DNA from 3 places in the Actinoplanes sp. NPDC023714 genome. Region 3 is predicted to be linked to each of the others. Evidence: predicted binding sites of a transcription regulator. Region 3 holds the regulator's gene; each other region holds the start of a gene.

Region 1 (10,346 bases), on a different contig from region 3:
GTCCGGCACGACCGCGGTGATCCGGGCGGTCCGGGACGCGCGCGGCTCGTACTCGGTCCGCACCTCGCACCCGAGGTCCCGGGCCAGCCGGCGCTCCAGCACGTTGGCGAAGACGGCGGCCCGGGCCTCCCGGCGGACCACGGTGTCCCAGGCGAGCTCCTCGCCGTGCGCGGCGAACCAGGCCGGCGTGACCGGCAGCGCCGAGGACGGCACCGGGGCGGGCTGGCGCACCCCCTCGGGCAGGTCCAGGCGCAGGCCCGGCGGCACCTCGTCGCCGGCCACCCAGAGGGCGGCGTTCTCCCTGGTGAAGTAGTGGGCGATCCAGGCGTGCAGGTCCTCGGCGGCGAGGCCGTCGAGGCCGCGCTCACCGAAGCTGGGCATGCCGTAGTCGCGGGCCCCGTGCCGCCACATCGAGCGCGGCTCGGGCGTCCGGCCGGCGCTCTCGGCGCGCAGCACGTCCTTCTCCGCGTCGATCCGGCCGGCCGGCAGGTCGCGCAGCGCGGCGCAGACGCCGTTCAGGAAGGTGGCGATGCGCGCGGCGGACCCTCGTACGTGAAAGAAGGTGTGCTCGACCCCGGTGCTGCTGCTGACGTGCGAGCCGGTGTCACCAAGGCCGTGCACCGCGAGGTGCTCGACGAGGTGGGTGACGCCCCGGCGGACCAGCGGCTCGTCCGCGACACCGACCCGGAAGACCAGGCCGGCGTGCATTTCCCCGGTGACCGGCGCCAGCACCGCGGGCACGCCGTCCACCTCGAGCTGCTTGATCATCCCGCGCCTCGACGGGAGGCACGAGGGGTACGACGCGGGGGCATGGCGGGCAGCATAGATCTTCCGCGATGACCCCCGGAGGGCGGGTTTCAGGAAAGCAGCGGGTCGTCCAGCAGATGCTCGAAGGCGAGCTCGGCCGCGCCGATCAGAGCGGCGTCGGCGCCGAGCTCGGGCGTGCGCAGCCGGACGTGCTCGCGGCAGGCCGGCAGCCCGACCGCGTTGAGCCGGCTGCGGATCTGCGCGGCGGCGCCCAGGTAGACGTCGCGCAGCGTGCCCCCGAAGATCACGACCTCCGGGTTGAAGATGTTGACGAGGTTGCCGACGCCGAAGCCGAGCCAGTCGCCGACCTGCCGCAGCGCGTGCTGTGCCTGGCTGTCGCCGCGCATCGCGGCGTCGACGACGGCGAGCACCGCGTCCTGCCCGCTGCGGTCGGACCGGCCGGCGAGCCGGAGCAACGCGTGCTCGCCGATCTCGGTCTCCCAGCAGCCGCGCGAGCCGCAGGAGCAGGGTCTTCCGTACGGGTTGACGACCATGTGACCGACCTCGCCGCTGTATCCGCCGTGGCCGGTGACCCGATGGCCGCCCGCCACGATCCCGGCGCCGACGCCCACGTCCCCGTACAGATAGATGACGTTGTCGCAGCCCACGGCCGCGCCCCGGGCGTGCTCGGCGAGCGCGCAGACGTCCGCGTGGTTGCCGATGGTGAACCGGCCGGACTCGCCGAGCTCGGCCCGCAGCGCCTCGCCGACCGGCTCCTCGACCCAGCCGATCGTCGGGGCGAGGCGGACCATGCCGTCCTGGCGGCGCACCATGCCGGCCACCGCGAGCCCGCTGCCCACGCACTTGGCGTCGTCGGGCACGCCGGCGCGCATCTGCCGGATGAACCGGGCCAGCGGCTGCACCGCGTCGGCGGCGCTCATCCCGGGCGGGCGCTCGGTCTCGTACTGCTCCAGGATGCGGCCGCCGAGTCCGACCCGCGCCGCGCGCAGCCGGTCCACCTCGATGCTCAGCGCGTACGCGTACACCCGCCCGGACTCGGGCCGGACGACCAGTGACGGTCGTCCGGCCCGGCCGGTCTCACGTGGCGCCGCCTCGCTGACCAGGCCCACGCTGATCAGCTCGGCGGTCAGGGCCCCGATGGTGCTGCGGTTGAGGCCGAGCCGGTTCGTCAACTCCGCCCGGGAGGTCGCGCCGTGCACGTGCACGTAGCGCAACAGGGTCCCGAGGTTGTGCCGGCGTACCTCTTCCTGGCTGGGGCCGGCACGCATCAGCTTCCCGTTGCGGAGGCTCTGCGCCGGGCCAGGGCGTCGACGCTCGCCGCCGCCAGGAGCACCAGGCCGGTGAAGATGTACTTCTGACCGGAGCTGAAGCCCATCAGACCCATGCCGTTGTCGATCACGGCGATCACCGCGCCACCGATCACCGCGTTGATCACCTTGCCCTTGCCGCCGAAGAGGCTGGTGCCGCCGATGACCGCGGCGCCGACCGAGTAGAGCAGGATGTTGCTGCCACCGGTGTTCGGGTCGACCGAGCTGGCCCGGCTGACCACCAGGATGCCGCCGATCGAGGCCATGAACGAGCAGATCACGAAGACCGAGATGCGGATCCGGTCGACGGTGATACCCGCCCGGCGGGCCGCCTCGGCGTTGCCGCCGACCGCGTAGACGTGCCGGCCGTACGTGGTGCGGCCGAGCACGAAGCTCCAGATGATCATGGCGATCGCGATGATCGGCACGACGATCGGCACGCCCTTGAGCGAGTTGATCGCCGGGTTGATCGCCCGCTCCTGGGTGAGCACCGCGGTCGCCGCGACGAGCAGCACCGCGAGCCCGCCGACGCGCAGCAGGACGATGCCGAGCGGGTCGGCGACCAGGTTCCGGGCGTTCCGGCTGCGGTAGCGGTTCAGCTGGACCGCGGCGTACCCGGCGATCGCGAAGACGGTGAGGCCCCAGCTCCAGGCCACCGACAGGTTGTCGTTGTTCAGCGAACGGACGAACTCGTCGGTGACGGAGATGTTCTGACCGCCCTTGAGCATGGTCAGCAGCACGCCCTGGAAGGCGAGGAACGCGGCCAGGGTGACGACGAACGACGGGATGCCGAGCTTCGCCACGAGCAGGCCGAGCACCAGGCCGATCACGATGCCGGTGAGCATCGCGGCCGGGATCGCCACGTACCAGGGCAGGCCCTCGTTCGTGAGCAGGATGGCCATGACCGCGCCGCACACGCCGCTCGCGAAACCGGCCGAGAGGTCGATCTCGCCGAGCAGCAGCACGAAGACCAGGCCCATGGCGATGAAGACGACCTGCGCGCTCTGGTTGAACAGGTTCGCGAAGTTGAGCGCGCTGAGGAACGTGTCGCTCCGGGCCACGCCGAAGATCAGCGTGAGGACGAGCAGCCCGAGGACGGCCGGGAGGCTGCCGAGATCGCCGCCGCGGACCCGCGCCCAGTAGTCGCGGATGTGGCTCCCGACCGTGGGCTTGACGGCCTGGATGCCACCGGCCGTGGTGGTCGTGGTCGTGGTCACTGGGCTTCTCCCGGCGTGATGTCGATGAACTCCGAGGGCTTCTCGGGCGGAAGGCCGAGGTTGCCGCTGCGCCCGCCGGTGATCAGCTCGACGACCTGGGAGTGGGTCACGTCGGAGGCCTTCACCTGGGCCGCCATCCGGCCGAGGTAGAGCGCCGCGATGCGGTCCGAGACCGCGAACACGTCGTTCATGTTGTGCGAGATCAGGACGACGCCGAGGCCGTTGTCGGCGAGCCGGCGGACCAGCTCGAGCACCTGCGCGGTCTGCGCCACGCCGAGGGCCGCGGTCGGCTCGTCGAGGATGACGACCCGGCTGTTCCAGAGCACGGCCTTGGCGATCGCCACGGTCTGCCGCTGGCCGCCGGAGAGGCTGGAGACGAGCTGGCGCAGCGACTTGACGGTCCGCACCGACAGGCTGCGGAGGGTCTCGCCGGCCATCTCCTCCATGGTCGCCTCGTCGAGGACGATGCCGGACTTCTTCTCCCGGCCGAGGAACATGTTCTGGACGATGTCCAGGTTGTCGCAGAGGGCGAGGTCCTGGTACACGACCTCGATGCCGAGCGCGGAGGCGTCGCGCGGGGAGTGGATCGCGACCTCCTTGCCGTCGAAGGTGACCGTGCCGGCGTCGATCGAGTAGATGCCGCTGATGCACTTGACCAGCGTGGACTTACCGGCGCCGTTGTCGCCGACCAGGGCGGTGACCTCGCCCGGGTAGACGTTCAGGCCGACGTCGTGCAGGACCTGGACGGGACCGAAGCTCTTGTCGATCCCGCGCAGCTCCAGAAGGGGTGTCGCGGCCACTGATGGTTCTCCTTCGTTCGGTGACCGGTTGCGTCGCGGCTCCGCCACCTCATCGTGGCTCCGCCGACCGCGGGTTTGTCGAGAACCGACTCCGGCGCCGCCCACGGCGTGCGTGGGCGGCGCCGAACTCAGGCGCTGACTACCGAGGCGTCAGCTGATGCCCGCGTCGGTGCAGGCCTTGGCGAAGTCCGCGGTGCAGAGCTCCTCCTTGGTGACGAAGCCGTCCGCCACGACGTCCTTGACGTTCGCCTTGGTGATCGACTGCGGCTTCAGCAGGACGGACTTGACGTCCTTCTTCGACTCCGGGTCGGTGACCGAGCCGGTCGCCGAGGTCGGCGCCTGGCCCTTGGCCAGCGCGATCGCCAGCTCGGAGGCGGCGTCCGCCTCGTCCTTGATGGCCTTGTAGACCGTCATGCACTGGTCGCCGACGAGGACGTTCTGAAGACCCTGAACGGTGGCGTCCTGACCGGTCACCGGGACCTGGCCGTTCAGCTTGTTCTTCTTCAGCACCTGGATGGCCGCGTTGCCGAGGCCGTCGTTGGCGGCGAGGACGCCCTTGATGTCCTTGTTCGTGGTCAGCATCTGCTCGAAGAGCGTGCCGCCCTGAACGTTGTCCCAGTCCGGAACGTCCTGGTCCGGACCCTTGACGAACTCACCCGAGTCGAACTTGGGCTTGAGGACCGAGTCGTAGCCCTCCTTGAAGAGGGTGGCGTTGTTGTCGGTCGGCGAACCGTTCAGGTACGCCACGACCGGCTTGGTCGCCTTCTTCTCGGTCAGGCAGTCGATCAGACCCTGACCCTGCAGCTTGCCGACCTCGACGTTGTCGAACGACACGTAGTAGTCGGCGCCACCGTTGAGGGTGAGGCGGTCGTAGTCGATGGTCGCGATGCCCGCGGCCTTCGCCTTGTCCAGCACGGCCTTACCGGTGCCGGAGTCCAGGTTGACGATCATCAGAACCTTGACGCCGCTGGAGATCATGCCGTCCGCGATCGTCTGGAACTGGGTCTTGTCACCCTGGGCGTTCTGGATGTCGGCCTCCACACCGGCCGCCTTGAAGGCGTCGGTGAGGTACTTCAGGTCGGCGGTCGCCCAGCGAGCGGAGCTCTTGGTGTCGGGCAGGATCACGCCGACCTTGCCGGCCGAGGAGCCGCTGTCGCCGCTGCCACTGCCGCTGTCGCCACTCTCACTGCCGCACGCGGCCATGCTTCCGGTGGCCAGCAGGCCAGCCGCGGCAAGGGCGAACAGTCCCTTACGCATTCCTTATGTCCTTTCGGGGGGTAAATCCGGGGCCTTGGTTCGGATTTGTCAGGGGTCGCGGCGGATGGAGAGGTGACGCTCGCCCTGTGACGCCGATGGATGAGGAACCGGTTTGTTGTGCCCGGCAACGTATTCCGATGGTGGCCGAGAACACAAGCCGCAACGGAGATCTATCTCGTAACGAGGGATAACAATCCGGCAACACGGCGCGGTTACCAGCGGGTACCTCGGTGCGCGGAATACTCCCCGGGGGACACGCAGGGTGACGCTCGGTAGTTTCGAGCTACGGAGTTGGCGTATACCGGGAGAACGGACGTATCCGTACGGAAGCTAGGATGCCGCCGCTCAGCTCCGGATCGGGGCCACAATCGCGCTGGTCAGCCGGATGAGATCGGCCGGGGCGAGGGAGACCTGCAGCCCACGGCGGCCGGCCGAGACGTACATCAGGTCGAGAGCGGGAGCGGTGTCGTCGATCACGGTCGGCAGTCGCCGCCGCTGCCCGAGCGGGCTGATCCCGCCCCGCACGTAGCCGCTGCTGCGCTCGGCCGCGGCCCGGTCGGCGAGGGCCGCCCGCTTGCCCCCGGCCGCCTGGGCGAGCGCCTTCAGGTCGAGATCGCCGGTCACCGGCACGACGCCGACCACCAGCGCGCCGTCCACCTCGGCGATCAGCGTCTTGAACAGCCGGGCCGGCTCGACCCCGAGGAACGCGGCGACGAGAGCCCCGTAGTGGGGCGCGTCCGGCGACACCTCGTACGGATGAAGGGTGTGCGGAACCCGCTCGGAGGTCAGCAGGACGGTCGCGGGGGTGCCGGCCGCTTTCTTCGCCATGAGGGAAAGCTACTGGGTGATCAGCACGACCGGCGCGCCCGCCACCCGGGTCAGCACGATGCCGGCGCCGTTCGGGCCGGACAGGCGCAGGTCCTTGCGCAGCTGGTCGGGGACGAGCGCGGACCCCCGCTTGCGGATCTCCAGCCGCCCGATGCCCCGCTCCCGGAGCAGCGCCCGCAGCCGCTTCAGCGAGAACGGCAGCACGTCGGTCACCGCGAGCCGGCGCGCGAACGGCGTGTCCACCGGGTCGTCGGTGTGCACGTACGCGATCTCCGGGTCGCCCAGCCGGCCGCCGACCGTCGCGGCGAACTCGGCCACCAGGTGCGAGCGGACCACGGCCGGGTCCGGGTCGTAGAGGTAGGCGCCGACCGGCCCCACCGGCGCGGCCGCGGTCCCCGAGCCGGTCAGCCCGGCCTCCCCGGACCCGTCGGCGCCGAGCAGCGTCGCCCGCCGCGGCGCCCCGGCCAGCGGCCCGCACCAGAACGCCGCCTCGACCAGGTCGCCGCCGACGCTGACCCACTCCCCCTCGGCTCCCGGCGGCAGCAGGTCGTGGCCGATGCCGGGCGCCAGCTTCAGCACGGTCCGCGGCACCCGCTCCGGCAGCGCCGCGACGAAGTCCCACGGCGGCGAGTACGACTTCGGGTCGAACACCCGGCCCCGGCCGGCCTGGCGGCGCGCCGGGTCGGCGAAGACCGCGTCGAACGCCTCGACCCGGACCGACGTGGCGTCCGCGCACTCCACCGTGACCAGGCCGGTCAGCCCGAGCGCCTCGGCGTTGGCGGCGGCGACCGCGGCGGTGAGCGGATCGGCGTCGACGGCGTGCACCCGGATGCCCCGCCGGGCCGCGGCGAACGCGTCGGTGCCGAGCCCGCAGCCGAGATCGGCGACGGACCGCACGCCCGCGGCCGCCAGCCGGGCCGCCCGCCGCGCCGCGACCGGGGCCCGGGTGGCCTGCTCGAGGCCGGGCCGGGTGAAGAACATCCGGGCCGCGTCCGGCCCGAACTTCATCGCCGCCCGCCTGCGCAAACTAGCCTGGGTCAGAGCGGCCGCGGCGAGGTCCGCGCCGATGCCCCGGGCACGCACGGCCGAGGCGGCGGCGAGGGGCTCGGCGTCATCGAGCCCGGCCGCCACGGCCAGGGCTTCGGCTCCGGCGGGGGTTCGCAAGCGGGACAGCAACTCAGGGGTCACGACAGGCATTCTCCCTGGCGTGACAGGCTGGCACTCTGGTTGACGGAGTGCTAGTTCCGGAATAGTCTCCGGTTAGCACTCTCAACATGAGGGTGCCAGCCGCGCGGCCCGCCCGTGCGGTTAGGCACCAGGCGGACCGGCACCCGCGACGACGGCCCCGCCCGGTGGCATGAGGCATCAGACCGGCCTGGATCAAGGCCGGCGAAACCTGTACCCAGGAGGGTATGCCCGTGACTACCGCGACCAAGGTTGCGATCAAGCCGCTCGAGGACCGCATCGTGGTCCAGGCGAACGAGGCTGAGACCACGACCGCTTCCGGCATCGTGATCCCCGACACCGCCAAGGAGAAGCCGCAGGAGGGCACCGTCCTCGCTGTCGGCCCCGGCCGGATCGACGACAAGGGGAACCGGGTTCCGCTCGACGTCAAGGTCGGCGACGTGGTCCTCTACTCGAAGTACGGCGGCACCGAGGTCAAGTACGCCGGCGAGGAGTACCTGGTGCTCTCCGCCCGCGACGTCCTCGCGGTCATCGAGAAGTAAGACCTGACTGATTGCGCCAGCGCCCTGTTCCGATGACTCGGGGCAGGGCGCTGGTGCGTGAAGGGACCATAGATGGCGAAGATTCTCAGTTTCTCTGACGACGCCCGGCACCTGCTGGAGCACGGGGTCAACACGCTCGCCGACACGGTCAAGGTCACCCTCGGACCGCGCGGTCGTAACGTCGTCCTGGACAAGAAGTTCGGCGCTCCCACGATCACCAACGACGGCGTGACCATCGCCAAGGAGATCGAGCTCACCGACCCGTACGAGAACCTCGGCGCGCAGCTCGTCAAGGAGGTGGCGACGAAGACCAACGACGTCGCCGGCGACGGGACCACCACGGCGACCGTGCTCGCGCAGGCGCTGGTCCGCGAGGGCCTGCGCAATGTGACCGCGGGCGCCAACCCGATCGGCCTCAAGCGCGGCATGGACAAGGCCTCCGAGGCCGTGTCCAAGGCGCTGCTGGCCAAGGCCGTCGAGGTCGCCGACCACAAGGCGATCGCGAACGTGGCCACCATCTCGGCCCAGGACGCCACCATCGGCGAGCTGATCGCCGAGGCGATGGACCGGGTCGGCCGCGACGGTGTCATCACCGTCGAGGAGGGCTCGGCGCTTGCCACCGAGCTCGACGTGACCGAGGGCCTGCAGTTCGACAAGGGCTTCATCTCGCCGAACTTCGTGACCGACGCGGAGTCGCAGGAGGCCGTCCTCGAGGACGCGTACATCCTGCTGACCACGCAGAAGATCTCCAGCATCGAGGAGCTGCTCCCGCTGCTGGAGAAGGTGCTGCAGGCCGGCAAGCCGCTGCTCATCGTCGCCGAGGACGTCGAGGGCCAGGCCCTCTCCACCCTCGTGGTGAACGCGCTCCGCAAGACCATCAAGGTCGCCGCGGTGAAGGCGCCGGGCTTCGGTGACCGCCGCAAGGCGATCCTGCAGGACCTCGCGATCGCGACCGGTGGCGAGCTGATCGCCCCCGAGCTCGGCTACAAGCTCGACCAGGTCGGCATCGAGTCGCTGGGCAGCGCCCGGCGCATCGTCGTCGACAAGGAGAACACCACGATCGTCGACGGCGGCGGCAACAAGTCCGACGTCGCCGACCGGGTCGCCCAGATCCGCAAGGAGATCGAGGCGTCCGACTCCGACTGGGACCGGGAGAAGCTCCAGGAGCGTCTCGCGAAGCTCGGCGGCGGCATCGCGGTGATCAAGGTCGGCGCGGCCACCGAGGTCGAGATGAAGGAGCGCAAGCACCGCATCGAGGACGCCATCGCGGCGACCAAGGCGGCTGTCGAGGAGGGCACCGTCCCCGGTGGCGGCGCCGCGCTCGCCCAGGCGTCCAAGGAGCTCGACGGCGACCTCGGCCTGACCGGCGAGGAGGCGATCGGCGTCAGCATCGTCCGCAAGGCGCTGGTGGAGCCGCTGCGCTGGATCGCGCAGAACGCCGGCCACGACGGCTACGTCGTGGTGGGCAAGGTCGGCGAGCTGGGCTGGGGCCACGGCCTCAACGCGGCCACCGACGAGTACGTCGACCTGGCCGCGGCCGGCATCATCGACCCGGTGAAGGTGACCCGCAACGCGGTCTCCAACGCCGTCTCGATCGCCGGTCTGCTGCTGACCACCGAGAGCCTCGTGGTCGAGAGGCCGGCCGAGGCCGCTCCGGCCGCCGCCGGCGGTCACGGTCACAGCCACGGTGGCCACGGCCACCAGCACGGCCCGGGCTTCTGACCCGAACCGTTCAGCTGACATGGAAGGGCGCACCGGTGGTGCGCCCTTCCTGCATCTCCGGCTTCTCCGGGCCGCCCTGCCAGGACCGCCACAGGGCCGCGTACGAGCCGTCCGCCGCGAGCAGCTCGTCGTGCGAGCCGAGCTCGGTGATCAGCCCGTCCTCGACGACCGCGACCCGGTCGGCGTCGTGGGCCGAGAAGAGCCGGTGGGCGATCGCCACGACGGTCCGCCCGCGCACCACCGCGGCGAGGCTCCGTTCCAGGTCCCGGGCCGCCCGCGGGTCGAGCAGCGCGGTCGCCTCGTCGAGCACCAGGGTGTGCGGGTCGGCCAGGACGAGCCGGGCCAGCGCCACCTGCTGGGCCTGCGCCGGGGTGAGCGGCAGGCCGCCCGCCCCGACCGCGGTGGCGAGGCCGTCCGGCAGGCTGTCGGCCCAGCCCAGCGCGTGGACGGCGGCGAGGGCCGCCCGTACCTCGCCCTCCGGCACGCCCGGACGCACCAGCGCGACGTTCTCGCGCAGCGTGCCCATGAAGATGTGGTGCTCCTGGGTCACCAGCGCGACCTCGGCGCGCAGCCGTTCCGGCGGCAGCGCGGCGAGCGGCACCCCGCCCACCGTGACGCTGCCCGAGGTCGGCTGGTGCACGCCGGCGAGCAGCCGGCCCAGCGTCGACTTGCCGGCGCCGGAGACCCCGACCACGGCGAGCCGCTCCCCCGGCTCCAGGA
Region 2 (10,346 bases), on a different contig from region 3:
GACCGTCACCGGATCGCCGGCTCACGGCACGGCCGTGATCGGTCCCGGCAACGCGATCACCTACACGCCCGGGGCGGGCTACCGCGGCGCCGACTCCTTCGGCTACACGCTCAGCGACGGCCTCGGCTCGTCCACGGCCACCGTGACGATCGGCGTCGTGAACTCGGCGCCGACAGCCCGCGCCGATGCGATCAGCACCGACACGGACACGGCCGTCACGGTCGATCCGCTCGCCAACGACGACGACCCGAACGGCGACGCGGTCACCCTGGCCGGGACGACGGCGGCGGCGCACGGCACGGTGGTCCGGAACGCCGACGACACGCTCACGTACACCCCGGCGGCCGGCTTCTACGGCACCGACACCCTCGGATACACCGTCGAGGATCCGGAGCGGCTGACCGGCTCGGCGGTCGTCACCATCACCGTACGGAACGCCGCACCGATCGCCGCCGACGACTTCTTCGTGGCGCATCCGCAGGTCACGACCGTGCTGGACGTGCTGGCGAACGACCACGACCCGAACACCGGGCAGGCGCTGTCCGTGGCGTCGGCCGGCGCGGCCGGCAAGGGCGCCGTGGTGCTGCGCACCGACGGGACGCTCACCTACCGTTCGGCGCCCGGCAGCACCGGGCAGGACACCTTCGCCTACCAGGTCACCGACGATCTGGGGCGGACCGACGACGGCCTGGTGACCATCACGATCAACGGCCCGCCGGTGGCCGCCCCCGACGCGGCCTCGACGGCCTCGGCGACGGCCGTGACGATCCCGGTGACCGCTAACGACACCGATCCGGAGTCGGACGCCCTGACCGTGGTCTCGGTGTCCACGCCCGCGCACGGCGCCGCGGCGATCGACGGCCCCGGGACCGTCCGCTATGCGCCGCATCCGTCCTTCGCCGGGACCGAGCTTTTCGCGTACGTCGTCCGTGACAGCGCCGGAAACACCGCGACCGGCTCGATATCCGTGCTGGTGGCGCCCGTCCCGCCGATCGTGGTCCCACCGCCGCCGGCGGTCACCACTCCCCCGGCTCCGGCCTCGCCCACCGTCTCGCCCACGCCCTCGCGCCCGGCCTCTCCGACGGCCTCGCCCACGGTCTCGCCCACCTTTTCTGCGACGGCCTCGCCCACCCTTTCGCCCACTCTTTCGCCCACGGTCTCGCCCACCCGCAGCGCCGCCCCGCCCGTCGTCCCGGACCGGGCCGCGATCACCAAGCCCGGCGAGCGCGTCGCGGTCCCGCTGCCCCGCACCGATCACCAGGGCCGCCCGGTCACCGTGACCGCGGTCGGCACGCCACAGCACGGCACGGCCGTCCTCAACGCCGACGGGACGGTGACCTACACGCCCGATCCGGGGTTCACCGGCACCGACACCTTCACCTACACGGTGGTGGACGCCAACGGGAACGTGGCCCGGGCGACCGTCGTCATCAGGGTGGGCGACGAGCAGTCGCCGGGCCCCGCGGAGGGTTCGCCCCTACCGGCCACCGGCACGGGCGCGGCCGCCGTGGCCCGGTTCGGCGCGGCGGTCGTGCTGGCCGGTGCGGGTCTCTACCTCGCCTTCCGGCCGCGAAGCCGCTCCTGAGACGCTCCGGATTTGCAACCGATCCGCACCTGAGAGCGGTCACCCCGGCACCTCCGGGCCCATAACCTCCGACTGGTGACGTACCGTTTCGCGGCTTTTCTGACGGCTGTCGCGCTCCTGGCCCTGACCGGTGTGGCCGTGACGACCAGGGAGGCCAGCGCCGCGATCACCGATCCGTTCGTGCAGCAGTTCGGGATCAACGCCAACGGTGCGGTCATGTTGCGCGGCAACGCCAACCTGCGCTGCCCGGCGGCCGCGACCGGCTGCACCGCGGGCCAGGGTGGGAGCGCGACGACCGGCCAGAACGAGTCGCTGAACAACAACGGCTACGACATGGCGCACAACAACACCGACAGCGACCCGGTCACCTTCAACCACAGCGCCGCGACGGTCACCCTGCCGGCCGGCAGCACGGTGCTCTACGCCGCCCTGTACTGGAGCGCCGACACCAAGGCGGGCACCAACGGGACGGCGGCCACCACCCCCGCCGACAAGGGCAAGGTGCTGTTCCGGACGCCGGCCGGGGGCGGCTGGACCACGATCACCCGGGATCGGATCTACGCGCCCACGTCGCTGACGGCGTACCAGGCCGTCGCCGACGTGACATCGCTGGTCTCCGGCGGGCGCAGCGGCACCTACGAGGTGGCGAACATCCAGTCCGGCACCGGGCGGGACAGGTACGCCGGCTGGGCGCTGGCGATCGCCTACCACGACGACGGCCAGCCGATGCGCAGCCTGCGGATCTACGACGGCTTCGGCGTGGTCAGCAGTGCCTCCACGTCGCTGACCATCGACATCGCCGGCTTCCAGACCCGGCAGAGCGGCGCCGTGGACACCGACATCGGCACCGTGGTCTACGAGGGCGACCTGGGCAAGACCGGCGACACCCTCAAGCTCGACACGAACGCGATGGGCGACACGCTGAACCCGGCGAACAACTTCTTCAACAGCACCGTCAGCGAGGCCGACACCGCGGTCGCCGGGCGCGACCCGGCCTGGTCGAACCTCATGGGCGTCGACATCGACCAGTACAACGCGAACGGCAGGCTCGCCAACGGCGCCACCTCGGCCTCGCTGACCCTGACCACGAACGCCGGCGGCGAGACGTTCTATCCGGGCGTCGTCACGTTCACCACCACCCTGTACGCCCCGAAACTGGTCACCGTGATCACCCCGACCGACATGAACGGCGGGGACGTGCTGCCCGGCGACGAGATCGAGTACCGGATCCTGGTCCGCAACGACGGCACCGACACGGCGGGCAACTCCACGCTGATCGACGCCATCCCGACCGGGACGACCTTCGTACCCGGCTCGATCGCGGTCGCCGGCGTGGCGAGCGACGACTCCCCGTACGCGGGCGGGAAGGTGACGTTCGGTCTCGGCACCCTCGCCTACGGGCAGAGCACGTACGTCACCTACCGGGTCCGGGTGAACGACAGCACCCGGCCGGGCGCCGACATCGTCAACGTGCCGAACACCAGCTACCAGGGCAGCACGAGCCCGCTCGTGCTCACCGGGATCGGTGACGCGGACACCCGGACCGTCCGGCAGCCGGACACCGACCTGCGAGCCGCCGTCACCGTGTCGCCGTCCGTCGTGCAGCGGGCCGTCGCGTCGAACCCGGTCAACTACACGATCGGCGTCACCAACCGCGGCCCGAACATGGAACCCGAGCCGACCGCCGTGCTGGACCTGCCGGCCGGGGTCACCCCGTCGGTCACCCAGCCGGCCGGCTGCTCGGCGTCCGGGCAGCGGATCACCTGCACGCTCGGCGCGCTGGCGAGCGGATCCACCGGCACGGTGACCGTGCCGGCCGTGGCGGACGGCAGCGCGGCCACCACGGCCACCGCCACCCTCACCGTCTCCGGGATCGGCGCCGACCCGGCCCCGGCCGACAACACCGCCACCGCGGACCTGCGGGTGAACGCCGCGCCGCAGCCCCAGCCGGAGACCGCCGGCGCGGACGGCGGCACCCCGGTCACCATCCCGGTACGCGCCAACGACACCGACCCGGACGACGCCACGAACACCCTCACCGTGTCGGTGACCACCGCGCCGCTGCACGGGTGGACCGTTGTCAACGCCGACCAGACGGTCACCTACACCCCGGAACCGGGCTGGCGCGGGACGGACACCTTCACGTACACGCTCACCGACCCGCAGCTCGGCACCGGCACCGCCACCGTCACGGTGACCACCGGGAACACCCCGCCGGCCGCCGTCGACGACCAGATCGCCACGGCGCGCGGCCGGCCGGTCACGGTCCCGGTGCTCGCCAACGACACCGACGCGAACGGCGACACCCGCACGCTGCTCTCGGTGACCCAGCCGGCGCCCGGCACCGGCACGGTCACGATCAGCGGAGACGACGTGAACTACACCCCGCCGTCCTCGTCGTACCAGGGCGCGGCCGTGTTCACGTACACGATCTCGGACGGCAACGGCGGCACCGCGACCGGCAACGTCCGGGTCGACGTGGGCAACACCGTCCCGGTCGCGGCCGACGACACCGGCGTCACCGGATACCTCGGCACCGTGACCGTGCCGGTGCTCGCCAACGACACCGATCCGGACGGCGACACCCTCTCGGTGCTGTCGGTGACCCAGCCGGCGGGCGGCACCGGCACGGTCGTGATCGACGGCACCGGGGTCCGGTACACCGCGCCGGCCGGGTTCTCCGGCGACGCGACGTTCTCGTACACCGTCTCGGACGGCAACGGCGGCACCGCGACCGCGCAGGTGGTGGTCACCGTCGCGAACGCGCCGCCGGTCGCCGTGGACAAGACCGCGACCACGGCGTACGGCACCCCGGTGACGGTGGACGCGGTGGCCGGCTCCAGCGACCCGAACGGCGATCCGCGCAGCGTGCTGTCGACCACGGCGGCCGGCAACGGCTCGGTGGTCCGCAACGCCGACGGCACGGTCACCTACACCCCGAACATGAGGTTCTCCGGCGTCGACCAGTTCGACTACACGCTCGCCGACGGCCGGGGCGGGACCGCGACCGCCCGGATCACGGTGACCGTCGCGAACGGGGTGCCGGTCGCCCGCGACGACACGGTCACGGCCACCTCGAACGCGCCCGTGACGATCGACGTACGGGCCAACGACACCGACCCGAACGACGACCCGCTCACCGTCACCGTCGACACCCCGCCGGCGCACGGCACGGCGAGGGTGGTCGGCGGCCGGGTCGTCTACACGCCGGCGGCCGGCTACCACGGCCCCGACTCGTTCCACTACACGGTCAGCGACGGCAGGGGCGGCAGCGCCGGCGCGACGGCCACGATCACCGTGCTGAACGTGGCGCCGGTGGCCCGCGCCGACTCGGTCGCCACCGACTCGGCCACCGCCGTGACCATCCCGGTCCTGGACAACGACACCGACCCGAACGGCGACGCCCTGAGCGTCTCGGCGACCACCGCCCCGGCCCACGGCACGGTGGTCCGCACCGCCGCCGGGACGCTCGTCTACACCCCGGCGCCCGGGTTCGTCGGCATCGACGCGTTCACGTACACCGTGGTCGACCCGGCCGGGCTCTCCGACACCACCACGGTCACCGTGACGGTGCACAACGCCCCGCCGATCGCCGTCGACGACCGGTTCCCGGTCGAGCCGGGCCGGGCGACCACCCTGCCGGTGCTGGCGAACGACATCGACCCGAACACCGGCCAGACGCTGACCGTGGTCTCGGTGGGCCGGGCCGGCAAGGGCACGGTCCGGCTGACCGGCGGCACGGTGGTCTACACCCCGGAGAAGGGGGCGACCGGCACCGACACGTTCACCTACGTGATCACCGACGACCGCGGCGAGACCGACGAGGCGACAGTGACCGTGGTGATCGACGAGCTGCCGTCGGCGTCGCCGGACACCGCCTCCACCACCTCGGGCAAGGCCGTCGACATCGACGTCACCGCCAACGACACCGATCCGGAGGGCGGCGCGCTCACCGTCGTCTCGGCCGGGAAGCCGGCGCACGGCACGGCCCGGGTGGTCGGCGGCCGGGTCCGCTACACGCCGAAAACCGGGTTCACCGGCAGGGACGCCTTCAGCTACACCGTGAAGGACGCGGCCGGCCACTCCGTCACGTCGACGGTCACGGTCACCGTGACGCCCGCGCCGGTGCTGCCCGCCGCCCCGGACAAGGCCGTCCGCGGCGAGCCGGGCAAGCCGCTCCTCATCACGATGCCGAGCACCGACAGGAGCGGCCACCAGATCAAGATCAAATCCATCGGTACGCCGGAGAACGGCACCGCCCGGCTGAACAGCGACGGCACCGTCACCTACACGCCGAAGGCCGGTTTCCGGGGCACCGACACGTTCACCTACGACGCCGTCGACGCCTCCGGCACCGTGCTGCACGGCACCATCACGGTGACGGTGGCCGGCGCCAACCGCCCGCCGACAGCCACGAACGACCGCTACGCCACCTCGGCCGGCAAACCCATCTCGATCGAGCCGGCCGCCGACGACAGCGATCCCGACGCCGACCACCTCACCCTGGTGCGCGTAGGCAAGGCCGGCCACGGCACCGCCGTGATCGACGGCAACGGCCACGTCACCTACGCCCCGGACGACGGCTTCACCGGAACCGACACCTTCACCTACACGGTCGGCGACGGCCACGGAGGAACCGCCACCGCCACAGTGACCGTCACGGTGAGCGACCACCTGGCCCGAACCGGCGCCGACATCTCCTCGGTCCTCAATACCGGAGTGGCGATCCTGCTCCTAGGAGGCGTCCTCTACACGGCAACCCTCCACAGCGCCACCACCCCAGGCCGCCACCGCCCAGGCCGCCACAAGGCCTAACCCCCACCCACCCCTCGCCCCTCGCCCCTCGCCCCTCGCCCCTCGCCCGATCTTGTGACTCTCTGCGGACCCGGTCCTGCACAGAATCACAAGATCGGGCCTCACCCGCCCTGCCCCGCCCCGCCCCCGCTTCGCCCGATCTTGTGACTTCCTGCGGGAACGGTCCTGCAGAGAGTCACAAGATCGGGCAGGGGGGCAGCGGCAGCGGCAGCAGAGAACCAGGGCCGGACGCGAAAAGGGCGGCCCGCCGAAGCGGACCGCCCTTTTTACGACTGGACTCAGAAGTCCATGTCACCGCCGCCCGGGGCGCCGGCCGGAGCCGGGTTCTTCTCGGGCTTGTCGGCCACGACGGCCTCGGTGGTGAGGAACAGCGCGGCGATCGACGCGGCGTTCTGCAGCGCCGAGCGGGTGACCTTGGCCGGGTCGATGATGCCCGCGGCCAGCAGGTCGACGTACTCGCCGGTCGCGGCGTTCAGGCCGTGACCCGCCTCGATGTTGCGGACCTTCTCCACCACGACGCCGCCCTCGAGGCCGGCGTTCACGGCGATCTGACGCAGCGGGGCGTCGAGCGCGACCTTGACGATCTGCGCACCGGTCGCCTCGTCGCCGGCCAGGTCCAGCTTGTCGAACGCGGTCTTGCCGGCCTGGACCAGCGCGACGCCACCACCGGGGACGATGCCCTCCTCGACGGCCGCCTTCGCGTTGCGAACGGCGTCCTCGATGCGGTGCTTGCGCTCCTTCAGCTCGACCTCGGTGGCCGCGCCGACCTTGATGACCGCAACGCCGCCGGCCAGCTTGGCCAGGCGCTCCTGCAGCTTCTCACGGTCGTAGTCGGAGTCCGAGCGCTCGATCTCGGCGCGGATCTGGTTGACCCGGCCCTGGATCTGCTCGGCGTTGCCGGCACCGTCGACGATGGTGGTCTCGTCCTTGGTGATGACGACCTTGCGGGCCTGGCCCAGCAGGGTCAGGTCGGCGGCGTCGAGCTTGAGGCCGACCTCTTCGCTGATGACGGCGCCACCGGTCAGGATGGCGATGTCCTCCAGCATGGCCTTGCGGCGGTCACCGAAGCCGGGGGCCTTGACGGCGACCGACTTGAAGGTGCCACGGACCTTGTTGACGACGAGGGTGGCCAGGGCCTCGCCCTCGACGTCCTCGGCGATGATGATCAGCGGCTTGCCGGACTGCATGACCTTCTCGAGGACGGGCAGCAGGTCCTTGACCGCGGAGATCTTGGAGTTCGCGATGAGGATGTAGGGGTCGTCGAAGACGGCCTCCATGCGCTCGGCGTCGGTCATGAAGTACGCCGAGATGTAGCCCTTGTCGAAGCGCATACCCTCGGTGAGCTCGAGCTCGAGGCCGAAGGTGTTGCTCTCCTCGACGGTGATGACGCCTTCCTTGCCGACCTTGTCCATGGCCTCGGCGATGATCTCGCCGACCGTGGAGTCACCGGCGGAGATGGAGGCGGTGGAGGCGATCTGCTCCTTGGTCTCCACGTCCTTGGCGAGCTGCTGCAGGCCCTCGGAGACGCTGGCGACAGCAGCCTCGATGCCCCGCTTCAGCGCCATCGGGTTGGCACCGGCGGCGACGTTGCGGAGGCCCTCGCGGACCAGCGCCTGGGCGAGGACGGTCGCGGTCGTCGTGCCGTCACCGGCGACGTCGTCCGTCTTCTTCGCGACCTCCTTGACCAGCTCGGCGCCGATCTTCTCGTACGAGTCCTCGAGCTCGATCTCCTTGGCGATGGATACACCATCGTTGGTGATCGTGGGGGCGCCCCACTTCTTCTCGAGGACGACGTTGCGGCCCTTGGGGCCGAGCGTCACCTTGACGGCGTCGGCAAGCTGGTTCATGCCGCGCTCGAGGCCCCGACGAGCCTCCTCGTCGAATGCGATGATCTTGGCCATACGGCGTTGTCCTCCCGGACATCCGCGGTGCCGGGCCTCGTCGGCCCCGCTCTCCGCACGTTGAGGAACGTCTGTGGACGTCACCACCTGGCGATGTGACGTCCTCAGGCCGAGCCGGATAGCCCGCGACGACCGGTTTCGTGTCGCAGCGCCGATGGCAGCGCGGCGACCGGAACCCCACCGTCCCGACCTGCTGGCACTCACTAGCCGCGAGTGCCAATCACTTGTTTAGCACTCCCCGGTGGCGAGTGCAAGAAACCCCATCTTCCCGCGAAACCCTCGAACGGGCCCGGCATTCTCGTAAGGATCTTGAAAGCGCTGGTCAGGGTTGCCGGACCGCCCGGAGGGCTGTAGTGAGGACGTCATGGAGAACTGGACCGTACGCCGGGTCACACCAGAGGATGCGGGCCGGATGCGTGCGCTGCGCCTGGAGATGCTGGCCGACAGCCCGCTCGCGTTCCTGGAGACCCTGGCGCAGGCGGCGGCCCGGCCGCACGAGAGCTACCGGCAACGGATCCGGCAGTCGTCGACCGGCAACGAGACGGCCCAGTTCATCGCCGGGCCGGTTGACGGCGGGAATCCCCTGATCGGGCACGCCGGCGGGACGGTGCTGCCGGACGAGCCGGGCTGCACCGTCGTCTTCGCGGTCTACCTGACTCCGGCGCACCGGGGCGGCAAGGTCCTCGCCCGGCTCGTCGACGCGGTGGCCGACTGGTCCCTCGCGGCCGGCCGGGACGAGCTGATGCTGGAGGTGGTGGTCGGCAACGGGCGGGCCGTCCGGGCGTACGAGAAGCTGGGGTTCGCGGACACCGGGGTGCGCCTGCCGCACCCGACCGTCCCGCAGCTGACCGAGCTGCAGATGCGCCGGCGGATCTGATGAAGCCGCGGACCCGCTCGATCCTCACCGCCGTGAACGGCACCACGGCGGCGGGCCTGCTCATCGCGAAGGCGACCGGTGCGCGGCTCACGAAGGGCCCGGACGGCATCTACATCGCCGAGGGCTACCGCTTCGCCAAGCCGCCGGCGTCCTGCTTCACGGTCGGCTCGGTGATCATCACGAAGCGGACCGCGGAGTGGCTGCTGGACGAGCGCCGGGCCCGGCTGCTCAAGCACGAGAGCCACCACGCGAGCCAGTACGCCGTGCTCGGCCCGCTCTTCTGGCCCGCGTACTGGATCGCCTGCGGCTGGTCGATCACGCTGACGAAGTCGTACGGTGTCCGCAATTTCTTTGAAAAGAGGGCCGGACTGGGTGACGGGAACTATCCCGAGGTCCTGCCCCTGAGGCCGTGGGTGCAGCGCCTGCTGCGGAGAGCGTGAGGATTTGGTCGGGAGGACGGACGCACAGCGCCTCCGGCACGAAGCCATATGGGTCAGCGCTGGATCGTTGGGTCCCTCGGAGATTGTCGCCAATGTCCAGGTGAGGGGCCTCGTACGGCGTCGCGTCCTCCCGCAGAGAGCATCCTGCCCATCCGGAGATCGGATCGCAAGTCCTCAGGAGGGGTATTTCTCGACAACCGGCAGAGAACCGGTCACGGAGAGTTATCCGAGCAGGCCGGCCTCGCGCGCGCCCTTGAGCGACGGCTTGATCGTGTGGGTCGGTCCAACCTGGCCGGAGATCGCGTCCAGAGTCTTCAGACCCTCACCCGTGTTGTAGACGACGGTCTCCTTCGCCGGGTCCAGCCTGCCGCTCTCGACCAGCTTCTTCAGCACGGCCACGGTGGTGCCGCCGGCCGTCTCGGCGAAGACGCCGGTGGTCTCGGCGAGCAGGCGGATGCCCGCGCGGATCTCGTCGTCGTCGGCGTAGTCCATCCAGCCGCCGGTCCGCTTCACGGCCTCGATCGCGTACGGCCCGGCCGCCGGGTCGCCGATGTTCAGCGACTTCGCGATGCCGGTCGGCTTCACCGGGGTGATCACGTCGGTGTCCGCGTGCAGCGCCGTCGCGATCGGGTTGCACCCGGCCGACTGCGCGCCGAAGACGGTCCAGCCGCCCTCCGGCGCTTCGACCAGTCCGATCTCGACGAGCTCGGTGAACGCCTTGTCGATCT
Region 3 (10,346 bases):
CAGCACCACGAACACGCCGAGCGCGCCAAGGAGGGCCAGCAGGGCTACCCCGCCCACGATCGGCTTCTTACGCACCCACACCTCCTCGTTCGAAGGACGCCAAGACTAATCAACGACCGCCCACCCAATTCGGATCCCGCTTCTCGCGGGACGCCGCGACGCCCTCGCGACCTTCCGCGGACTTGAAGTATCCGGCCGAGCGGTCCGCCAGATCTGCCAGTTCGGCACGGATCGACTCGTTCCGCGTACGCCGGAGCAGCTGTTTCGTGCCGGCGAGCGCGAGCGGGCCGCCGCGCAGCAGCGACGCGCAGAACTTCTCCACCGCGGCGTCCAGCTCCTCGTCCGGCACGGCGGCCGTCACCAGGCCGATCTCCGCGGCCCGCTCGCCGCCGAAGACGTCGCCGGTCAGATAGAGCTCGGCGGCGGCGCGCGGGGCGAGCCGGGGCAGCACCGTCGAGCTGATCACCGCGGGGATCACGCCGAGCCGTACCTCGGTGAAGGCGAACGTGGCCGAGCGGCCGCAGACCGCGATGTCGGCCGCCCCGATCAGGCCGAGGCCGCCGGCGCGGGCCGGCCCGCCGATCCGCGCCACCACCGGCTTGGGGAACTCCCAGAGCACGGCGAGCACGTCGGCGAGCCACTCGGCGGGCAACTTGTCGCCGGGCTGGGCCGCGGCGGTCTCCCGCAGGTCGACGCCCGAGCAGAAGACCGGGCCGGTGTGGGTGAGGACGACGAGGCGGCACGCCGGATCGGCGGCGGCCGCGGCCAGGTCGCCGAGCATGCCGCGCAGCACCGCGGTGGAGAGCGCGTTGCGGCTGGCGGGGTTGTCCAGAGTCAGGGTGCGGACCGGATCCATGCCGGAACGATAACTACGCTTGACGGATGGCAGGCGCACTCCCCGACGGCGAACCGGTACCCACCGACGGCTCACTTCCCCGCGAAGCGACCGAGCGGGTGGGTGCGAACGGGTTCGCCGTCTACGTTCACGTTCCCTTCTGTGCCAGCCGCTGCGGGTACTGCGACTTCAACACGTACACGGCCTCCGAGCTGGGCGGCGGGGCCGGCCGCGACGAATACGCCGGCACCGTGCTGAGCGAGTTGTCGCTGGCCGCGAAGGTGATCCAGCCGAAGCAGGTGGACACCGTCTTCGTCGGCGGCGGCACGCCCACGCTGCTGCCGGCCGACGATCTGGCCCGGATCCTGGAGGGCGTCGACCGCACCTGGGGCCTGGCGCCGGACGCCGAGGTGACGACGGAGGCGAATCCCGAATCGGTGGATCTGTCCTATCTCGGGAAGCTCCGGGCCGCCGGCTTCACCCGGATCTCGCTCGGCATGCAGTCCGCCGCCGACAACGTCCTCCGCGTCCTCGACCGCAGGCACACCGCCGGCCGGGCGCCGCAGGCCGCCCTGGAGGCCCGGGAGGCCGGCTTCGAGCACGTCAACCTCGACCTGATCTACGGCACGCCGGGCGAGACCCCGGACGACTTCGACCGCTCGCTGCGGACCGTCATCGACGCCGGGGTCGACCACGTCAGCGCCTACGCCCTGATCGTCGAGGACGGCACCCGGATGGCGACCCGGATGCGCCGCGGCGAGCTGCCCTACCCCGAGGACGACGTCGCGGCCGACCGCTACCTGGCCGCCGAGGAGAGGCTCACGGCCGCCGGCTTCGCCTGGTACGAGGTCTCCAACTGGGCGAAGAAGGGCGGGGAGTGCCGGCACAACATGCTGTATTGGACGGGCGCCGACTGGTGGGGGCTGGGTCCCGGGGCGCACAGCCACGTCGGCGGGGTGCGCTGGTGGAACGTGAAGCATCCGTCCTCGTACGCGGCCAGATTGGCCGCCGGCGAATCGCCCGGCCTGGCCCGGGAGATCCTCACCGGGGAGGACCGTCACATGGAGGACGTGATGCTCCGGGTGCGGCTGGCCGAGGGCATCCCGCTGAAGCGGGTCGACGAGGCGGCCGCGGCACGCGCCCTCGCCGACGGGCTTCTCGACGAGGGCGCCTACGCGGAGGGGCGGCTGGCGCTGACCCTGCGGGGCCGGCTTCTGGCCGACGCGGTGATCAGAGACGTTATTTGATCATCGATACGTTCATCGGGTAGCGGTACGGCTGCCCGTTGGTGGCCTTGATGCCCGCGATCAGCGGCACGATCCAGGCGATCAGCCAGGTGGCGAGCACCACGATCCAGCCGATCAGCACGCAGACCAGGATGTATCCCACCACGGTCAGGATCGACCAGAGGATCTGGAAGTTCAGCGCCTGCACCGCCTCGGCGCGCACCTGCGGCGACCGGGAGCCCTGGGAGAGCAGGGTGACGAGCGGCATGATCCAGCCGAGCGTGCCGCTGCTCAGGAACGCGACCAGGGCGCTGATGAAGTGGGTCAGCACGATCCAGGTGCGGTCCTCGCCGGACGGACCCTGGTACTGGCCGTATCCATAGCCGGGCGGCGGGGGATAACCGGGTTGGTATCCCGGCGGGGGCTGATATCCCGGCGGGGGCTGATAACCGGGCGGGGGCTGCTGGCCGTATGGGTCGTATCCACCCTCGGGCGGACGGGGAGGTTCGGTCATGTGTCCACGCTAAGGCTGGTGATCGAGCCGGTCGTGGCCACCCTGCTTACTTTCGATCATCGCGTTAGCGCCCCGGGCGACGTAGACTGGCACTCTGTCATCGGGAGTGCCAAGCGAGTGCCGCGAGGGGGAGGGGTCATATGAGTCTTGATGACCGCAAGCTCGAGGTGCTCCGGGCGATCGTCCAGGACTACGTCGAGACCCGCGAGCCGGTGGGCAGCAAGGCTCTCGTCGAGCGGCACCAGCTGGGCGTGTCCCCGGCCACCGTCCGCAACGACATGGCCGTCCTCGAGGAGGAGGGCTACATCCGGCAGCCGCACACCAGCGCCGGCCGGGTCCCCACCGACGCGGGTTACCGGCTGTTCGTCGACCGGCTCACCCGGATCAAGCCGCTCAGCCCCGCCGAGAAGCGGGCGATCGAGCGCTTCATGATCGGCGTCGTCGACCTGGACGACGTCGTGCACCGCACGGTCCGGCTGCTCGCGCAGCTCACCCGGCAGGTCGCCGTGGTGCAGTACCCGAGCCTGTCCCGGTCCGCGGTCCGCCATCTCGAGCTGGTGCCGATCTCCACGACCCGGCTCACCCTCGTGATGATCACCGACACCGGCCGGGTCGAGCAGCGGCTCGTCGAGATGCCCGGCCCGATCCCGCCCGACGACGTGTGGGAGATGCGCCGCCGGGTGAACGAGAAACTGGCCGGTCAGAAACTCGCGGACACCCCGTCTCTGGTGCAGAAACTCGTCGACGAGACCGCGCCGGAGCGCCGCCCGACCATGGCCTGTCTCGCCTCGGTCCTGCTCGAGACCCTCGTCGAGCGCAGTGAGGAGCGCCTCGCCCTCGCCGGTACCGCCAATTTGACCCGCGGTGGTGTGCTGGACTTCCAGGGCACGCTACGACCCGTCCTCGAAGCCCTCGAGGAGGAGGTCATCCTCCTGAAGCTGATCGGCGACCTGGAACCGAGCACCACCCGGGTCCGGATCGGCGACGAGAACGAGATCGACAACCTGCGGTCCGCGTCCGTGGTGAGCAGCGGTTACGGGCCAGGTGCGACGATCGTTGGTGGGCTCGGTGTTCTCGGACCCACCCGCATGGATTACCCGGGCACCATCGCTACTGTTCGTGCAGTGGCACGGTACGTTGGCGACCTGTTGGCACAGAATTGACGGATTCGCGCAGACATTGAGGACTCCAAACCCCGTGGCCAAGGACTACTACGGAATTCTCGGCGTGAGCCGGGAAGCCACCGACGACGAGATCAAGCGCGCCTACCGCAAACTGGCTCGGCAGTACCACCCCGACGTCAACCCGGATCCCGAGGCGCACGAGAAGTTCAAAGAGATCAACGCGGCCTACGAGGTTCTCTCGGACGACCAGAAGCGTCAGATCGTCGACCTGGGCGGTGACCCGCTCGCCCCCGGTGGCGGCGGCGCTCCCGGCCCCGGCGGAGCCGGACCTTTCGTCGGTTTCCAGGACATCATGGACGCGTTCTTCGGCACGGCGGCCGGCGGCGGCTCCCGTGGCCCGCGCCCGCGCACCCGTCCCGGCGCCGACGCGATCCTCCGCCTCGAGCTCGACCTGGTCGAGACCGCCTTCGGCGTCGAGGCGCCGATCACCGTCGACACCGCGGTCCTCTGCACCCAGTGCTCCGGCGCCGGCACCGCGCCCGGCACCCACCTCGCCACCTGTGAGGTCTGCTCCGGCCGCGGCGAGGTCCAGTCGGTGCAGCGCACCTTCCTCGGCCAGGTCGTCTCGTCCCGCCCCTGCGCCAACTGCCAGGGCCACGGCACGGTCATCCCGACCCCGTGCCCGACCTGCGCCGGCGACGGCCGGATAAGGACACGGCGGTCCCTCACCGTCAAGATCCCGGCGGGTGTCGAGGACGGCATGCGCATCCGTCTCGCGCAGCAGGGCGAGGTCGGCCCCGGCGGCGGCACGGCCGGCGACCTCTACGTCGAGATCCACGAGCGCCCGCACGATGTCTACTCGCGCAAGGGCGACGATCTGCACTGCCGCGTGACGCTCCCGATGACGGCCGCCGCGCTGGGCACCCGGATGACCATCAAGACCCTCGACGGCGAGGAGAACATCGAGGTCAAGGCCGGCACCCAGCCCGCCAGCACGCTGCGCATCCGCACCAAGGGCGTCCCGCACCTGCGGGGCCAGGGCCGCGGCGACCTCTTCGTCCACCTCGACGTGAAGACGCCGACGAAGCTCACGGCCGACCAGGAGCGCATGCTCCGCGACTTCGCGAAGACCCGCGGCGAGGACGTGGCCGAGCTCTCCAAGCAGGGCGGCTTCTTCTCCCGGATGCGGGACGCTTTCAACGGGCATTAAAGACGAAAGGCAGATGTCGTAGCGCAGATAGGCAGTCTTCAGTCCTTTTCAGGGCGGCGGGTGGGGCGGTTGGATGGGGTGCAGACCGCCGCTCACGCCGAGGGCCGGGCGCGGAGTCGCTGCGCTCCCGCGCCCGGCGACCTGAGTGAGGGGTTGCGCTCCTCTCCTATCAGTCCCGGGTAGCGTGCAGCGGGTGTCCGCACCCCTGTTTCTCGTCGACAGCCTGCCCGCCGGCCCGTCGTTCACGCTCGACGGGCCGGAAGGTCACCACGCCGCCACCGTGCAGCGGCTCCGGGCCGGCGAGGAGCTGATCCTCGCCGACGGCCGGGGCGGCACCGCGAGGGCCGAGGTCACCGCGGTCGGCCGGGGCAGCGTCGACCTGGCGATCGGCGAACGCACCACCGAGCCGGCCGCCGACCCGCGCCTCGTCGTGGTGCAGGGCATCGCCAAGGGCGACCGCGGCGAACTCGCCGTCCAGGCGATGACCGAGACCGGCGTCGACGAGATCGTCCCGTGGGCCGCCTCCCGCTCGGTGGCGCAGTGGCGCGGCGACCGCGGCCACAAGGCCCGCGACAAGTGGGCGGCCACCGCGCGCGAGGCGGCCAAACAGGCGCGCCGCTCCTGGCTGCCGCTGATCGGCGGCGACCCGGACTGCTCCACCAAACAGGTGGCGGCCCGCCTGGCCGGCGCCGAGGCCGCGTTCGTGCTGCACGAGGAGGCCACCGAGCGGCTGACCACGGTCCCGCTGCCCTCCCACGGCGAGATCGTCCTGGTGGTGGGCCCGGAGGGTGGCATCGGCGACGCCGAGCTATCGGCGTTCACCGACGCCACCCCGGTCAAGCTGGGCGACGCCGTCCTCCGCACCTCGACGGCCGGAGTGGCGGCCCTCTCCGTCCTCTCCGTTCGTCTAGGCCGTTGGTGACACGGTCAGCGAGGTCGTGAGGCGCGGGTCGTCGAGGGCGTGCGCGGCGGTCACCGTGTAGTCGCCGGGAATCGTCCGCCAGCTCTCGTCCCAGATCTGGAAGGCCCGTTCCGGGAGCGGGATCTCGACGGTCACCTTCTCGCCCGGCACGGCTGTCACCGAGGCGAAGCCGGCCAGCCAGAGCGGTGGGCGGCCGGCGTCCGCGGCGGAGCTCAGGTAGATCTGCACGACCTCGCGTCCGGGGCGCTCGCCCGTGTTGGTGACGGTCACCCGTACGCCGGTGCCGGCTACCTGCAGGTCCTCGTACGCGAAGGTGGTGTAACCCAGACCGTGACCGAACGCGAAGAGGGGGCTCGCCCCGGACCGCAACCACCCGCGGTAGCCGACGAAGATGTCCTCCTCGTAGGTGAGCGCGCCGTCGGTGACCCGCACGTCGAGGACCGGGCAGTCCTCCTCGCGCCGCGGCCAGGTGGTGGGCAGGCGCCCGCCCGGCTCGGACACGCCGAGGAGCACGTCGGCCAGGGCGGCGCCCGCCTCCTGGCCGGGGAACCAGGTGAGCAGCACCGCGGCCGCCTCGTCGGACCAGGGCAGCAGCACCGGGGAGCCGGCGTTGACGACCACGATGGTGCGCGGGTTCGCGGCGGCGACCCGGGAGACGAGCTCGTCCTGGCGTCCCGGGAGGGCCAGCGAGGTTCGGTCGAAGCCCTCCGACTCGACCTGTTCGGTGGTGCCGACCACGACGACCGCCACGTCCGAGCGGGCCGCCAGGGCGACCGCCTCGGCGATCAGGCCCTCGTCGTCGGGGCCGGGCGCGCGGTGACCGAGCGTGGTCGCGACCGAGTGGGCCATGCCGGGCTCGAAGGTCTGCCGGAGCACGACCGGAACCGTCACCCCGGCCTCGAGGGTCACCTCGAAGCGCTGCTCCCGTGGGTGCAGGAGGAGGTCGGCGCGGCCGGTGCCGGGCGGGTGCAGTGAGCCCTCGTAGAGCTTCTCGTCACCGACGGTCAGCTCGAACGACCCGAACCCGGAGATCGCCAGCACATGCTGCCCGGAAATGTCGGGGTGGAGGGTGGTCCGCAGCGTCATCGAGGTGACCCGTGCGACGTCGCAGCCGCCGGGGAGATCGCCGATCCAGCGGACGGTTCCGGTCGGGACCGTGAAGTCGTAGCCGTCCAGGTCGAGCTCGAACGCACCCCAGGACGGCCCGGAGGCGGCGGGCAGGAAGGGGCGCGGGTCGGCGCCGATCGCGTACGCCACGTCCACGCCCGGCAGTGCCGCGCGCAGGCCGTCCAGCGGCGAGATCACGTGCGGCGGGGTGACCTGCGCGCTGCCGCCGCCGAGCACCCGCGCGTCGGTGGCGAGCGCGCCGATCACGGCGACCCGGGTGAGGTCGTTCCCGGTCAGCGGCAGGACGCCGTCGTTCGCCGCGAGCACGAAGGAGCGGGCCGCCACCTCGTGGGCGACCGCCGTGCCGTCCTCGTCGAGCGGCGGGTCGGGAAGCCGGTGGCCGTCGAGCGCGCCGGTCCGCGCCGCCAGCCGCAGCACCCGCAGCACCTTGTCGTCGATCAGCTCCTCGGCCACCTTGCCGGCCCGGACCGCCTCGACGAGCTTGGCGCCCCACGGGTTGTCCATGGCCGGCATCGCGATGTCGAGCCCGCCGGTCGCCGCGGCCACGGTGTCCCGGGCGGCCCGCCAGTCCGAGACGACGACGCCGTCGAAGCCCCACTCCCGCTTCAGCACCTCGTCCTGGAGGCCGCCGTGGGAGGCCATCGGCGAGCCGTTCACGCCGTTGTAGGCGCTCATGACGCCCCACCCGCCGGCGGCCACGACCCGCTCGAACGGGGCCAGGTAGATCTCCCGCAGGGCGCGCGGCGGGATCCGGACGTCCACGGTCATCCGCTCGGTCTCGAAGTCGTTCCCGACGAGATGCTTCACCGTGGTGCCGACGCCGTGGCTCTGCACCCCGGCCACGAAGCCGGCCGCGATCTCCCCGGTGAGCAGCGGGTCCTCGGAGTAGCACTCGAAGTGCCGGCCGCCGAGCGGGGTGCGGTGCAGGTTCACGGTCGGCCCGAGCAGCACGTGCACGCCCTTGCGCCGGGACTCCTGGCCGAGCAGCCGGCCGGCCCGCTCGGCGAGGGCGACGTCCCAGGTGGCGGCGAGCGCCGTGGGGCTGGGCAGGGCGATCGAGGGGTCGTCCGGGGCGTACCCGGTGCCGCGGACCCCGACCGGCCCGTCCGACATGACCAGCGACGCGAGGCCGATGCGCGGGATCGCCGGGAGCGACCAGAAGTCCTGCCCGGTGAGAAGGGAGACCTTCTCCTCGAGCGTGAGCTGTTGCAACAGTTCATTCATGAGAGCGCTCCCACGGGCGGCGACAAGGATCCGGTGATCGATCACAGCTCACCACATAAGATCCGACAGGTGGAAAACAGCTGCCTCTTCTGCCGCATCGTCGCGGGCGAGATCCCGGCGACCGTCGTGCACCGCACCGAGACGACCCTGGCGTTCCGGGACATCGACCCGAAGGCGCCGACCCACGTCCTGGTGATCCCGGTCGCGCACCACGCCGACGTCCTGGCCCTCGCCGCCGACCCGTCCGCCGCCGCCGACGTGCTCGCCGCCGCGGCCGCGGTCGCCGAGCAGGAGGGGCTGGAGGACGGCTTCCGGCTGATCTTCAACACCGGCCCGCACGGCGGCCAGGAGGTCTTCCACGTGCACGCGCACGTCCTCGGCGGCGAGCCACTCGGGCCGATGCTGGCGGGCCGATGACGACGTCCCGGTACGAGCGGGTCGCCCGCCGGGCCCAGGCCGACGGCCGGATACCGGCCCTCTCGGTGGCGCTGCACCGCGCCGACCGCGAGCCCTGGGTCCTCACCCTCGGCGAGTCCGGCAACCCGGCCCACCCGCTCGGCCCGGACACCCGCTTCCGGATCGGCTCGGTCACCAAGACGTTCACCGCGGTGCTGGTGATGCAGGCCCGCGACGAGGGCCTGATCGACCTCGATCAGCCGGTCGGCGCGTACCTCGACGTGCCGGCGCACGGCGACGCCACGCCGCGCCGGCTGCTCTCGCACACGGCGGGCTTCCAGCGCGAGCCGTACGGCGACGTGTGGGACACCCTGATCAGCCCGGACGCCGCGAAGCTGATCGAGGAGCTGGACCGCGCCGAGCGGGTGCTGCCGAACGCGCGCCGGTTCCACTACTCCAACCTCGGCCTCGCCGTCCTCGGCCAGCTCGTCGCGAAGGTCCGCGGCGGCACCTGGGAGCAGATCCTCCAGGAGCGCATCCTCACCCCGCTCGGCCTGAACGCGACCACGGTGCAGGCCCCGCCGCAGGCCGCCGTCGGCTACGTGGTGGACGCCTACTCGGACGCGGCCCGCCCCGAGCCGCCGGTCGCCCTCGAGGGTGTCGGGCCCGCCGCCCAGCTCTGGAGCACCGCCTCGGACATGGCGAAGTGGGCCGCGTTCCTGACCAGCCCGGAGCTGATCGACCCGGACGGCCGGGTGCTCGCGGCCGGCACCGTCGACGAGATGCGCTGGCCGCTCACCACCACCGACGAGACGCTCTGGGGCACCGGCTTCGGCCTCGGGCTGATCCTGGTGCCGGAGGGCCGGCGGGTCGTGCACGTGGGCCACGACGGCGCGATGCCCGGCTTCCTGGCCGCTGTCTACGGCCGCCGCGGCGGCGAGGGCAACCCGGGCGCGCTGGCCTGCGCCGTGCTCGGCTCCTCGGGGACCGCCGGGCAGACCAACGAGCTGGTGCACGAGCTGCTCCGGCTCGCAGTCGAGCTGGACCCCGCCGAGATCAGGCCGTGGCGGATCGCGCCGCCCGCGCCGAAGGCGTACCGGTCGGTGCTCGGCCGCTGGTGGAGCGAGGGCTCGGAGTTCGTCTTCGCCTGGCACGACGGCCGGCTCGAGGCCCGGCTCGCCGAGGCGCCCGCGGACCGGCCGCCCGCGGTGTTCCGGCCGCTGCCGGACCGGCCCGACGTGCTGCGCACGATCTCCGGCCGGGAGGCGGGCGAGCAGCTGCGGCTGACCCGGGACGACAGCGGCGCGGTGGTACGGATGCACTGGGCGACCTACCGGTTCACCCGCTGGCAGGAGGGCTTCGACGGGGGACGCGCGTCGGATGGTCACGAATAGCGGACCGGCGATAATGGCATCGGCGGGGGAGCGGGCGAGCGGATAGGATGGCACGATCCTTGAGCACGCCGCCCCCGACCGGGCGCCGAGACAGAGAGCAGGTGGCGGAGGCCCGCAGGGCCGCCCTATGACCGGTACGCCGAACACTTCCAGCACGGGCTCGTCCAGCCCGGTGCGGGCGCAGTCCAAGATCTCGGTGAGCGATCCGAAGATCATGGTGAACCTGCTCGGCGCCAAGGACGAGATCCTCCGCCTCATCGAGCGGTCTCTCGCCAGTGACGTGCATGTTCGCGGTAACGAGATCACGATCACCGGGGAACCGGCCGAGAACGCCACCGCAGAGCGTCTCTTCTCCGAGCTCGTCGAGCTCATC

The links. The regulator HrcA, encoded in region 3, represses chaperone genes, less so after heat shock. The targets are predictions, from matches to a motif close to GGTTNGCACNCTCNNNNNGAGNGTGCNAACC.
Region 1: the regulator HrcA is predicted to act here: its motif matches at 7,436-7,466, upstream of groES (co-chaperone GroES).
Region 2: the regulator HrcA is predicted to act here: its motif matches at 8,493-8,523, upstream of groL (chaperonin GroEL).

What each region holds. Positions count from the first base shown of each region.
Region 1 is NZ_JBFAAR010000008.1:231,052-241,397, reverse strand. Features, by position in the region: gene AB0G10_RS31175 (insulinase family protein) at 1-768, opposite strand, end outside; gene AB0G10_RS31170 (ROK family transcriptional regulator) at 858-2,036, opposite strand; gene AB0G10_RS31165 (ABC transporter permease) at 2,036-3,292, opposite strand; gene AB0G10_RS31160 (ATP-binding cassette domain-containing protein) at 3,289-4,092, opposite strand; gene AB0G10_RS31155 (substrate-binding domain-containing protein) at 4,243-5,349, opposite strand; gene ybaK (Cys-tRNA(Pro) deacylase) at 5,695-6,177, opposite strand; gene AB0G10_RS31145 (methyltransferase domain-containing protein) at 6,187-7,365, opposite strand; gene groES (co-chaperone GroES) at 7,590-7,904, shown strand; gene groL (chaperonin GroEL) at 7,977-9,626, shown strand; gene AB0G10_RS31130 (ABC transporter ATP-binding protein) at 9,637-10,346, opposite strand, start outside.
Region 2 is NZ_JBFAAR010000001.1:2,146-12,491, reverse strand. Features, by position in the region: gene AB0G10_RS00035 (Ig-like domain-containing protein) at 1-1,585, shown strand, start outside; gene AB0G10_RS00030 (Ig-like domain-containing protein) at 1,661-6,400, shown strand; gene groL (chaperonin GroEL) at 6,679-8,301, opposite strand; gene AB0G10_RS00020 (GNAT family N-acetyltransferase) at 8,666-9,178, shown strand; gene AB0G10_RS00015 (hypothetical protein) at 9,178-9,618, shown strand; gene thrC (threonine synthase) at 9,841-10,346, opposite strand, start outside.
Region 3 is NZ_JBFAAR010000014.1:144,375-154,720, reverse strand. Features, by position in the region: gene AB0G10_RS39810 (hypothetical protein) at 1-15, opposite strand, end outside; gene AB0G10_RS39805 (enoyl-CoA hydratase-related protein) at 110-856, opposite strand; gene hemW (radical SAM family heme chaperone HemW) at 883-2,082, shown strand; gene AB0G10_RS39795 (DUF4870 domain-containing protein) at 2,075-2,575, opposite strand; gene hrcA (heat-inducible transcriptional repressor HrcA) at 2,716-3,738, shown strand; gene dnaJ (molecular chaperone DnaJ) at 3,773-4,909, shown strand; gene AB0G10_RS39780 (16S rRNA (uracil(1498)-N(3))-methyltransferase) at 5,103-5,831, shown strand; gene AB0G10_RS39775 (glycoside hydrolase family 3 C-terminal domain-containing protein) at 5,817-8,183, opposite strand; gene AB0G10_RS39770 (HIT domain-containing protein) at 8,253-8,600, shown strand; gene AB0G10_RS39765 (serine hydrolase domain-containing protein) at 8,597-9,973, shown strand; gene AB0G10_RS39760 (PhoH family protein) at 10,101-10,346, shown strand, end outside.